One region of the Streptomyces sp. NPDC055254 genome, then DNA from elsewhere that is predicted to be linked to it. Evidence: riboswitches for the same ligand, from Rfam matches in the RefSeq annotation. Region 1 holds a riboswitch; each other region holds the start of a gene.

Region 1 (3,265 bases):
TGGTCGCCGAGGGCCTGGACGAGCTCCCCGAGACCGTCTGACCCTTCGGGTTCCGCGAAGCCGCATCCACCGGGACTCCGGGGGGTGCGGCTTCGCCGTTTCCGGCGCCGTCCGCTCCGCGCGGGTCCTAGGCACTCACTGCTCCTGCTACGGAATTCCGGCCGATCCTGCGCGCCGGAATCCGGCGGCCGCACATCGCCGGCGAATTCAATGCAGCCCTGAATTCACGCCGGTCCGTCATTACGGCCACGGCGCGCGTATATCCGTCCTTTGTATACGGCCACTGTTAATGCCGGCCGCTCGGCGTGTTTACGGCAGGTTGCGAAGTACTCACCGCGGCGCGCGGCCTCGGCCGGTGGGCCGCCACGGCCCGGTCGGCGTGCATCGCCGCCAGCGCGCGCGCCCGCTCGGCGTCCCCGCGCGCCACCGCGTCCACGATCGCGCCGTGCTCCGCCCAGGAGTCCACCGGCCGGACCGGGGCCTCCACCGCGTACATCCAGGCGACCTTGCGCCGCATCTGGGTGAGCAGCGCGATCAGGCCGGGGCTGCCCGAGGCCTGGGCGAGCGTCTCGTGGAACCAGCCCCCCAGGGAGCGCAGATCCTCCCCCTGGCCCCGCCCGGCCCGCTCCTGCCCCAGCCTGACCAGCCCCCGCAGCACCTTCAGGTGCGCCTCGGTGCGCCGGCGGGCGGCGCGGGCCGCCGCCAGGGGCTCCAGCAGCATCCGCAGTTCCAGGAGGTCGGCGGCCTCCTGCTCGGTCGGCTCGGCCACGCAGGCGCCGGCGTGCCGGCGGGTGGTCACGAACCCCTCGGACTCCAGGGTCCGCAGGGCCTCGCGGACCGGGACCCGCGAGACTCCGTACCGGCGCGCCAGGACCTCCTCGGTCAGCCTGCCGCCCGGTTCGAAGACCCCGGAGACGATGTCGTCGCGGATGGCTGTGCATACCGCGTGCGCAGGAATACGCAAAACCGGACCTCCCCCTATTTCCGACTGCCACCGCCATGGACATACTCGTGGGTGCTGCGACTCTATTGCAACACACGATAATTTCCGAGAGCGGCCGGAAATACGAAACATTTGCCCGCCGGTACGACGCGAAGGACCCCGGCTCGACGAGCCGGGGTCCTCGGTGAAGCGATGCCGTACGGGTCAGAGGCTGACGCCGTGCGAGCGCAGGTACGCGACCGGGTCGATGTCCGAGCCGTAGTCGGCGCCGCTGCGGGCCTCGAAGTGCAGGTGCGGGCCGCTGGAGTTGCCGGTGGAGCCCGACAGGCCGATCTGCTGCCCGGGGGTGACCTGCTGACCGACGGAGACGTTCAGCGAGTTCAGGTGCGCGTACTGGGTGTAGGTGCCGTCGTTGTGCTTGATGACGACGTTGTTGCCGTAGGCCCCGCCCCAACCGGCTTCGACGACGGTGCCGACGCCCACCGCGCGGACCTTGGAGCCCGAGGCGGCATGGAAGTCGATGCCGGTGTGGCTGCCGGAGGACCACATGGCCCCGCCGGCGTGGTACTGGGTGCTCACGTACGAGCCGTCGACCGGGGCGACGAAGGTGTTGAGGCGCTTGCGCTCCTCCTCGCGGGCCGCACGCTCGGCGGCCTCGCGCTCGGCCTTCGCCTTGGCCTCGGCGAGGCGCTTGGCCTCGGCGGCACGCTGCTTGGCGTCGGCCTCGGCCCGGGCCTTGGCGGCGGCGTGCTCGGCGGCACGCTGCTGGGACTCGGCCTGGTCCTCGATGTCGCCGGCGAGGTCCTCGGCGACGACGACGGCGCCCAGCGCGTTGTCCTGGAAGGAGTTTCCGTTGCCGCTGTCCGCCGCGAAGGCCGGACCGGCGAGGGAGCCGACCACACCGGTGGTGGCGAGGGCCGCGATGCCGGCGTACCCGGCGCTCTTGCGGCTCAGACGGCTGGAACCGCGGTGCTTGCCGGCGGCACGACTGCCAAACGCCATGAAGGGGTTGATCCTTTCCTTCCCTCTCGCCTACCGGGTTAGCTGACGGGTTCGGAGCAGGAAGGTCTCCTACGGGCCTCCTCTTGCGAGGCGGTCCGATTCACCCCAGGGACTGATGTGGGTCCCCGGCTCCCCAGGCTCGCGCCTGACGGGGACTCGGCGATCGCTGCCCGGTGCCGCGGATGCGGCGGATACGACTGACGGACAGCACGGGTGACGCTAGGCGGATCATCAGTCAATCGCCAAACAGAGACGCCATTTTGTTGCGTACGCCACACCCCATAAAAGCAACCTCGCGACTAAACGGACAAAAGGGGCCCCGGCAGACAAGCTGCCGGAACCCCTTTCCTCAAGCGTCAGTTGGAGACGACGCTCACCTCACCGATCCCGAGAGCCCGCACGGGCTCCTCGATCTGCGCCGCGTCGCCCACCAGGACGGTGACCAGCCGGTCCGCCGGGAAGGCGGCCACGACCGCCGACGTCGCCTCCACGGTGCCGGTCTCGGCGAGCTGTGCGTACAACCGCGCCTGGTAGTCGTCCGGCAGCTCCTGCTCGACCTGGTCGGCGAGGGTGCCGGCGACCGAGGACGCCGTCTCGAACTTCAGCGGGGCCACGCCCACCAAGTTCTGCACCGCCACGTCCCGTTCGGTGTCGGTCAGGCCGCCCTCTGCGAGGGTGCGCAGCACCTTCCAGAGGTCTGCCAGCGCCGGACCGGTGTTCGGGGTGTCCACCGAGCCGCTGATGGCGAGCATCGAGGCGCCCTTGCCGTCGGCCGTGGAGCGCAGAACCTGGCCGAAGGAGCGCACGCCGTAGGTGTATCCCTTCTCCTCGCGCAGCACCTTGTCCAGACGGGAGGTCAGGGTGCCGCCGAGGCAGTAGGTGCCGAGCACCTGGGCCGCCCAGACCCGGTCGTGCCGATCGGGTCCGATCCGGCCGATGAGCAGCTGCGTCTGGACCGCGCCGGGGCGGTCCACGATGACCACGCGGCCGGTGTCGTCGGCGGTCACCGGCGGTACGGGGACGGGCTCGGCGGTGTTGCCCGTCCAGGCGCCGAGGGTGTCCGCGAGGACGGCGTCCAGATCGATGCCGGTCAGGTCGCCGACGATCACCGCGGTGGCCGTGGCGGGGCGTACGTGGGCCTCGTAGAAGGCGCGTACGGCCGAGGCGTCGATACGGGCGACGGTCTCCTCGGTGCCCTGGCGCGGCCGGGACATCCGCAGGGACGCCGGGAAGAGCTCCTTGGAGAGCTGCATCGCGGCGCGGCGCTGGGGGTTGGCCAGCTCGTGCGGGATCTCGTCGAGGCGGTTGCGCACCAGGCGG
Region 2 (3,265 bases), on a different contig from region 1:
GGCGCGTACGGCGGGCTCCAGTTCACCCAGGACCAGTGGCGCAACGCCGGTGGGCTGGACTTCGCCGAGCGGCCCGACCTCGCGAGCCGGTCCCAGCAGATCGCCGTGGCCGAGCGGGTGCTCGCCGCGCAGGGACCGCAGGCGTGGTCGCTGTGCGCCTCCTCGGCCGGACTGGTGCAGCAGGGCCCCGCGGCGGAGGTCGACCCCGGCCTGCCGGGCGAGGCCAAGCCGGTGCGCCCCACGCCGTCCCGGCCGGACGACGCGGTGCCGACCACCGGGACCGGTACGCGCCCCACGGACTTCGGGGCGCCGACCCCGGCCCCGGCCGAGAGCCCGTCGCCGACCGCCCCGGAAGGCCCGCTGGCGCCCTCCTTCGGACTGCCCGTCATGCCGGCGCCGGACGACCCGACCACGGCTCCGGTGCAGCCCGCGGACCCGACCGCCCCGGTGCTCCCGGGTGGACCGGGCGCGACCCCGGTGGACCCGACGGCGCCCACCACCCCGCCGGTCACCCCGCCCGCGACCGACCCGACGGCGCCGGCCGCCCCCGGCGCCCCGAGCGCCCCGGGCTCCCCGAGCGCCCCGGCCTCCCCCAGCGCTCCGGCCTCCCCGTCCGCCCCGACGGAGCCGACGGAGCCGACGGCCCAGCTCGCGGGTCCGGCGGCGGGCCTCGGCAAGCACCGCGGCGCGCCCGCCGTCGAGACGCCCGTCACGACGGGCGCCGCGTCGGACCCCACGTACACGGTGAGGGCCGGCGACAGCCTGGCCACCATCGCGGACGCCAACGGCCTCAAGGGGGGCTGGAACGCGCTCTACGAGGCCAACGAGCAGGTCATCGGCGAGGACGCGGACCTCATCAAGCCCGGCCAGAATCTGGATCTAAGCGCGAAATAGGGGCACTTCGGGCACCCGGTACGTGCTGATTGTCGGCTTTCTGTAAGTGAGACATGCGTCTCTTCCGGTCAACTGGCGTGTCCGGCCCCGGGGCTTCCGCAAACCCCGTCCTCACCTGCGCAAACGCGTTCGGGAAGGACGCAAGTAGGCCCGTTTCTCCCCGATGTCGCTCGTTGAACATCGGGGAGAGACCTGTCTACCTTCTGAATCGCTCGCCACCGCGGGCTCCTTCGACCGCATCGCCGAATCCTGCCGGCGGACGGAGGGAACAGTCGTCGCGTCAAGCGCCGAAGGCAGGAGCGGGGGAACCAAGGTAAGTGCCGGGAGCGGCCGTTGAGAGACGGTCACGCCACCGGCTGGGGGTTAAGACGTGCGACCCGATCGCACGGCCGGGCAACTCATCCGCCCGAACCCGACAGCTCACCTCGCAGGCGTCGGTGAGGAGAACTCCATGCTGCTTTCCGGCAAGGGCAAGCACCGCCGCGCCAACAAGGCCGCCCGTATCGTCACGCTCGCCGGCGTCGCCGGTGTCGCCGTCGCCGCACCCCTGATGGCCGCCGGCACCGCCACCGCCGCCACCGCCTCCGAGTGGGACCGCGTCGCGCAGTGCGAGTCCGGTGGCAACTGGGCCATCAACACGGGCAACGGCTACTACGGTGGCCTCCAGTTCTCGTCCTCCACCTGGGCCGCCTTCGGTGGCAAGGCGTACGCCGCGCAGGCCAACCAGGCCTCCAAGTCGCAGCAGATAGCCGTCGCCGAGAAGGTCCTCAAGGGCCAGGGCAAGGGCGCCTGGCCGCACTGCGGCAAGGGCCTGTCGAACTCCTCCTCCGCGGGCGGCTCCACCGAGACCCCGGCCAAGCCGAAGGCCGAGTCGAAGAAGGCCGAGTCGAAGAAGACCGAGTCGAAGAAGGTCGAGCAGAAGGCCGCGCCCAAGCAGGAGACCAAGCGCGCCGAGGCCCCCACCACCCGCTCCGAGCGCCCCGCCGCCGCGGCCCCGAAGACCGGCAACGGTTCGTACGAGGTCAAGGCCGGCGACACGCTGGGCACCATCGCCGAGGTCAACGGCGTCACGGGCGGCTGGGAGAAGCTCTTCGAGCTGAACAAGGACATCGTCTCGGACGCCGATCTGATCTTCCCGGGTCAGAAGCTGAAGCTCAGCTGAACACCGCGGCAACAGCCGCAGCCGTGAGCACACGGCAGGTCCGTCCCCACCGCCCGGCGCGCGTCCCCTCACGCGCCGGGCGGTGGCATGCGCACCGTCAGGACCCCGAAAAACAGAGCCTTATGTCCTAAAAAGCGGGTATTCGGGCCCTTTTTCGTCCCAGGACCCGGGCGGTCGGCGGGCCCAGTGCCCGGAGCCGGTTAGGCTCTAAGCGGCAGGGCCGTCCCACGGCCCGACACGCCACCGCACACCCAGCGTCACATCCCAGAAGGAGATGCTCGTGCCGTCCATCGACGTCGTCGTAGCCCGGGAAATCCTGGACTCCCGAGGCAACCCCACGGTCGAGGTCGAGGTGGGCCTCGACGATGGCAGCACCGGCCGTGCTGCAGTCCCGTCCGGCGCCTCCACCGGTGCATTCGAGGCCATCGAGCTCCGTGACGGTGACCCCAACCGTTACTTCGGCAAGGGTGTCGAGAAGGCCGTCCTCGCCGTCATCGAGCAGATCGGCCCGGAGCTCGTCGGCTACGACGCCACCGAGCAGCGCCTGATCGACCAGGCCATGTTCGACCTGGACGCCACCGACAACAAGGGCTCGCTCGGCGCCAACGCCATCCTCGGCGTGTCCCTCGCCGTCGCGCACGCCGCGTCCGAGGCCTCCGACCTCCCGCTGTTCCGCTACCTCGGCGGCCCGAACGCGCACCTGCTGCCCGTTCCGATGATGAACATCCTCAACGGCGGGTCGCACGCCGACTCCAACGTGGACATCCAGGAGTTCATGATCGCCCCGATCGGCGCGGAGTCCTTCTCCGAGGCGCTGCGCTGGGGTGCCGAGGTCTACCACACCCTCAAGAAGGTCCTGCACACCAAGGGCCTCTCCACCGGCCTGGGCGACGAGGGCGGCTTCGCCCCGAACCTGGAGTCCAACCGCGCCGCGCTCGACCTCATCGTCGAGGCCATCAAGCAGGCCGGCTACACCCCGGGCAAGGACATCGCGCTCGCGCTCGACGTCGCCGCGTCCGAGTTCTACAAGGACGGCAAGTACGAGTTCGAGGGCCAGTCCCGCTCGGCCGCCGAGATGACCGAGTACTACGAGGAGCTCGTCTCCGCGTACCCGATGGTCTCCATCGAGGACCCGCTGTACGAGGACGACTGGGCCGGCTGGAAGACCCTCACCGACCGCCTGGGCGCCAAGGTCCAGATCGTCGGCGA
Region 3 (3,265 bases), on a different contig from region 1:
TCGGCCACGATCTGGTCGAGGAGCCGCCCCCGGACGGCCAGGTTCGCGTAGCGGAAGTCGTTCTCGTCGCGCTGATCGGCCAGAAGGACGGCGAACCGGTCCGCCCAGCCGAGATAGGTGCCCCCCGGTCCCGGGTCCCCCACACCCTCGGTGAAGCTGTCCCCGATCGCCGCGTACGAGCCGATGGTCTTGAGTGTCGTCGTCGTCGCTGCCACGAGAGCCCATCCTTCACTCTCGCGCACGACCTACGCCAACGTATTGAGGGGTTGACGGACCGTGATCTGTACCACCCGGGGACGAGGAATACGTGCGCGTGAGGCCGGGACCCCCCTCGGGTCCCGGCCTCACGCGTGTCGGTGCCGGACGGCGGGTGCCGTCAGATGGTCACACCCTTCGAGCGGAGGTAGCTCAGCGGGTTGATGTCCGAGCCGTAGGACGGGCCCGTGCGGATCTCGAAGTGCAGGTGCGGACCGGTCGAGTTGCCCGTGGAGCCGGAGAGGCCGATGCGCTGGCCGGCGGTGACGCTCTGGCCGGACGAGACGGACAGCGAGGACAGGTGGGCGTACTGGGAGTACTTGCCGTCCTCGTGCCGGATGACGACCTCGTTGCCGTACGAACCGCTCCAGCCGGCGGAGACCACGGTGCCCGCGCCGACGGCCTTGACGGTGGTGCCGGAGCTCGCCATGAAGTCGAGCCCGGTGTGGTAGCCGGAGGACCACATGGCACCCGCGACCCGGTACTGGGTGGAGACCCCGCCGCTGACGGGAGCCACGAAGCCGCCCGCGGCGACGGTGTTCGAGCCCGCCGCGGAACCGGTGGAGGTGCCGGCGCCCTGCGACTGCTGCTTCGGCTGCGACTGCGGCTTGCGGACGGGAGCCGCGGCGGGCTCGTCCTGCTCGGTCGCGGAACCCTTGCCGGCCGCCGGGGCCTTCTGGGAGGACTTCTCGGCGGGCGCCGGGGCCGGGGCGGCCTGCGTCGGGGCGGCCTTGCCCGCAGCGCCGAGCGTGAGCTTGAGGCCGGGATGGATCAGCGACGGGTCGGAGCCGACGGCCTCGCGGTTGTCGGCGTACAGCCGCTCCCAGCCGCCGGACAGCTGCCGCTCGGCCGCGATCTTGGAGAGGTAGTCGCCCGGCACGACCGTGTACACGGCCGGGGCGGCCTGCGCCGTCGCGGGCGCCGCCTGAAGCGACACCGGCGCCTGGGTCTGGAGCTGCGGCGCCGCGGCGGGGGCCACCGCGGGGACCGCGGCCGGCGCGCCGGCCGCCTGGGCGCCGGCGGCACCCATCAGCGGCAGCGCGAGGGCTGCGCCACCGGTACCGGCGGCGGCGAAACCGCGCGATATCGAGAGGGACTTGGGACGGCGGTGCTTACCCTTTGCAGGCATGGCGAATTCCTCTCCGTCGCCTACGAGGTGAGCTGTCGGGTTCGGACTGGAGATGTCCGGCCGTCCATGTGCGAGACATGTACGGCTTCACCCCGAGCTGTCCGGATACGGAGATCCGGAACAGCGGCTTACCTGGGTCCCCCGCTCCTGCCGCGCGCGATGAATAGTCGGGTGCGGTTTCCGGGAGGCGGCAGGATTAGGCGGTCCACCCGGATCGATCGCGAAGGTAATCGAGTCCGACCGCAGGTAACAAGCCATGAATTCCCGGACGGATTCACAGGGGTGAGGGATCGACGGAATTCCGGTCACCCTCTGTCCATTCCACCCCGCCAACAACCGCCCTGGCTGGGCCATTCGCCTTCCGCGATCAGGCACGCACGGTCACCGTATGATCTGGCTCACGGGGAGGCGCGCGATCTGGCCTCCGTCTACGGCAAGTTAGTGCCAAGTAGCCCAATTCGGACACGCCACGACGCAGTGGAGGAGTTCCCGTGACCCAGCAGATACCCCTGGCGCCGCCCGCACAGCCGCAGCCCGAGCCGGAGTTGTCCGGTGTGCGCAATTTCCGCGATGTGGGCGGGTTGCCGACCGTGGACGGGCGAAGGGTCAGGCCGGGACGACTGTTTCGAAGCGGACATCTGGCACATGCCACCGATACCGATGCAGAATTCCTCGCCTCGCTCGGCCTCCACACCGTCTTCGACTTCCGCAACAACGCCGACCACTCCCTGGAGGGCGCCGACATCGAGCTGCCCGGCGTACGGAACGTCAACATCCCGCTCTCGGACCCCGCGGACGGCCGGGAGTTCTGGAAGATGGTCCGCGAGGGCGACCTCGAACAGCTCCGCTCCGTCCTCGGCGACGGAAAGGCCGCGGCCCGGATGGCGAACTCCTACCGCCAGATGATCAGGCACCGCACCGCCGAGCACAGCCGGGTGGTGCACGCGCTCGCGGAGGACAGCGTCCCGGCCCTGATGCACTGCGCGGCGGGCAAGGACCGGGCTGGGCTGTCCATCGCCGTCACCCTCCTCGCGCTGGGCGTCGAACGCGACGCGATCGTCGCGGACTACCTGGAGTCGAACGCCCCGCACCGCCGCTACCGGATACGCCGGGGCGGCGGCGCCCCCGAGGACCGCTCCCCCGAGGTGATGGAGCTGCTCGCCCCGCTCTTCGACGCTCGCGCCGAGTACCTGAACGCCGCTTTCGAGACCATCGACGAGCAGTGGGGCTCAGTCGAGCGCTATCTGGCGGAGGGTCTCGGGCTGACGCCCGAGACCCTCGCGCGGCTCCGCGAGCGACTGCTGGCGTAGGGGCCCGCGGTCCCGGGCCCGGCCGGACGTCAGCGGTTGCCCACCGCCTGCTTCACCAGCGTCCGGCCGAAGTCCCACATCAGCCCCGAGCCGGCGTGCGCCTCGTCCATGACCGCCCGGAAGGCCCCGACGAACCGGTCGACGTCCTGGTCGTCGACGATCAGCGGCGGAATCAGTTTGATCACTTCCAGGTGGTCCCCGGAGACCTGCGTGAGGATCCGGTGCTTCTGCAGCAGGGGCACCACGACCATCTGCGCGAAGAGCCCCGTGCGGGCCGCCTGGAGCACGGTCCAGCGGCTGCGCAGCCCCAGGGAGGACGGCCGGCCGAACTCGATGCCGATCATCAGCCCGCGCCCGCGCACCTCGTGCAGCAGCTCGTACTCGTCGACCATCGCCGCGAGCCGCCCGCGCAGCAGGTCGCCCATCGCCCGGGCGTTGGCCACGACCTCCTCGTCCTCCATCACGGACAGGACCGCGAGCCCGGCCGCCATCGCCTGCGCGTTGGACCCGAAGCTCGCGGAGTGCACCAGCACCCGGTCCATGGACGAGTACACCTTCTTGAAGATCCAGT

What was found. A riboswitch is a leader RNA that binds a small molecule or an ion and turns the genes downstream of it on or off. The one in region 1 is predicted to bind cyclic di-AMP.
Region 2: it holds a riboswitch for cyclic di-AMP, as region 1 does, so the genes downstream of both, ACWFQ8_RS18995 (transglycosylase family protein) here and ACWFQ8_RS08215 (M23 family metallopeptidase) in region 1, are expected to answer to the same signal.
Region 3: it holds a riboswitch for cyclic di-AMP, as region 1 does, so the genes downstream of both, ACWFQ8_RS05505 (LysM peptidoglycan-binding domain-containing M23 family metallopeptidase) here and ACWFQ8_RS08215 (M23 family metallopeptidase) in region 1, are expected to answer to the same signal.

The regions. Positions count from the first base shown of each region.
Region 1 is NZ_JBSGQV010000005.1:289,632-292,896, forward strand. Features, by position in the region: gene ACWFQ8_RS08205 (HPr family phosphocarrier protein) at 1-41, shown strand, start outside; gene ACWFQ8_RS08210 (GntR family transcriptional regulator) at 287-964, opposite strand; gene ACWFQ8_RS08215 (M23 family metallopeptidase) at 1,148-1,945, opposite strand; cyclic di-AMP (ydaO/yuaA leader) riboswitch at 1,958-2,117, opposite strand; gene ACWFQ8_RS08220 (M16 family metallopeptidase) at 2,302-3,265, opposite strand, start outside.
Region 2 is NZ_JBSGQV010000018.1:53,585-56,849, forward strand. Features, by position in the region: gene ACWFQ8_RS18990 (transglycosylase family protein) at 1-894, shown strand, start outside; cyclic di-AMP (ydaO/yuaA leader) riboswitch at 1,170-1,343, shown strand; gene ACWFQ8_RS18995 (transglycosylase family protein) at 1,346-2,056, shown strand; gene eno (phosphopyruvate hydratase) at 2,331-3,265, shown strand, end outside.
Region 3 is NZ_JBSGQV010000003.1:331,740-335,004, reverse strand. Features, by position in the region: gene ACWFQ8_RS05510 (SGNH/GDSL hydrolase family protein) at 1-215, opposite strand, end outside; gene ACWFQ8_RS05505 (LysM peptidoglycan-binding domain-containing M23 family metallopeptidase) at 377-1,384, opposite strand; cyclic di-AMP (ydaO/yuaA leader) riboswitch at 1,387-1,564, opposite strand; gene ACWFQ8_RS05500 (tyrosine-protein phosphatase) at 1,876-2,694, shown strand; gene ACWFQ8_RS05495 (aspartate aminotransferase family protein) at 2,724-3,265, opposite strand, start outside.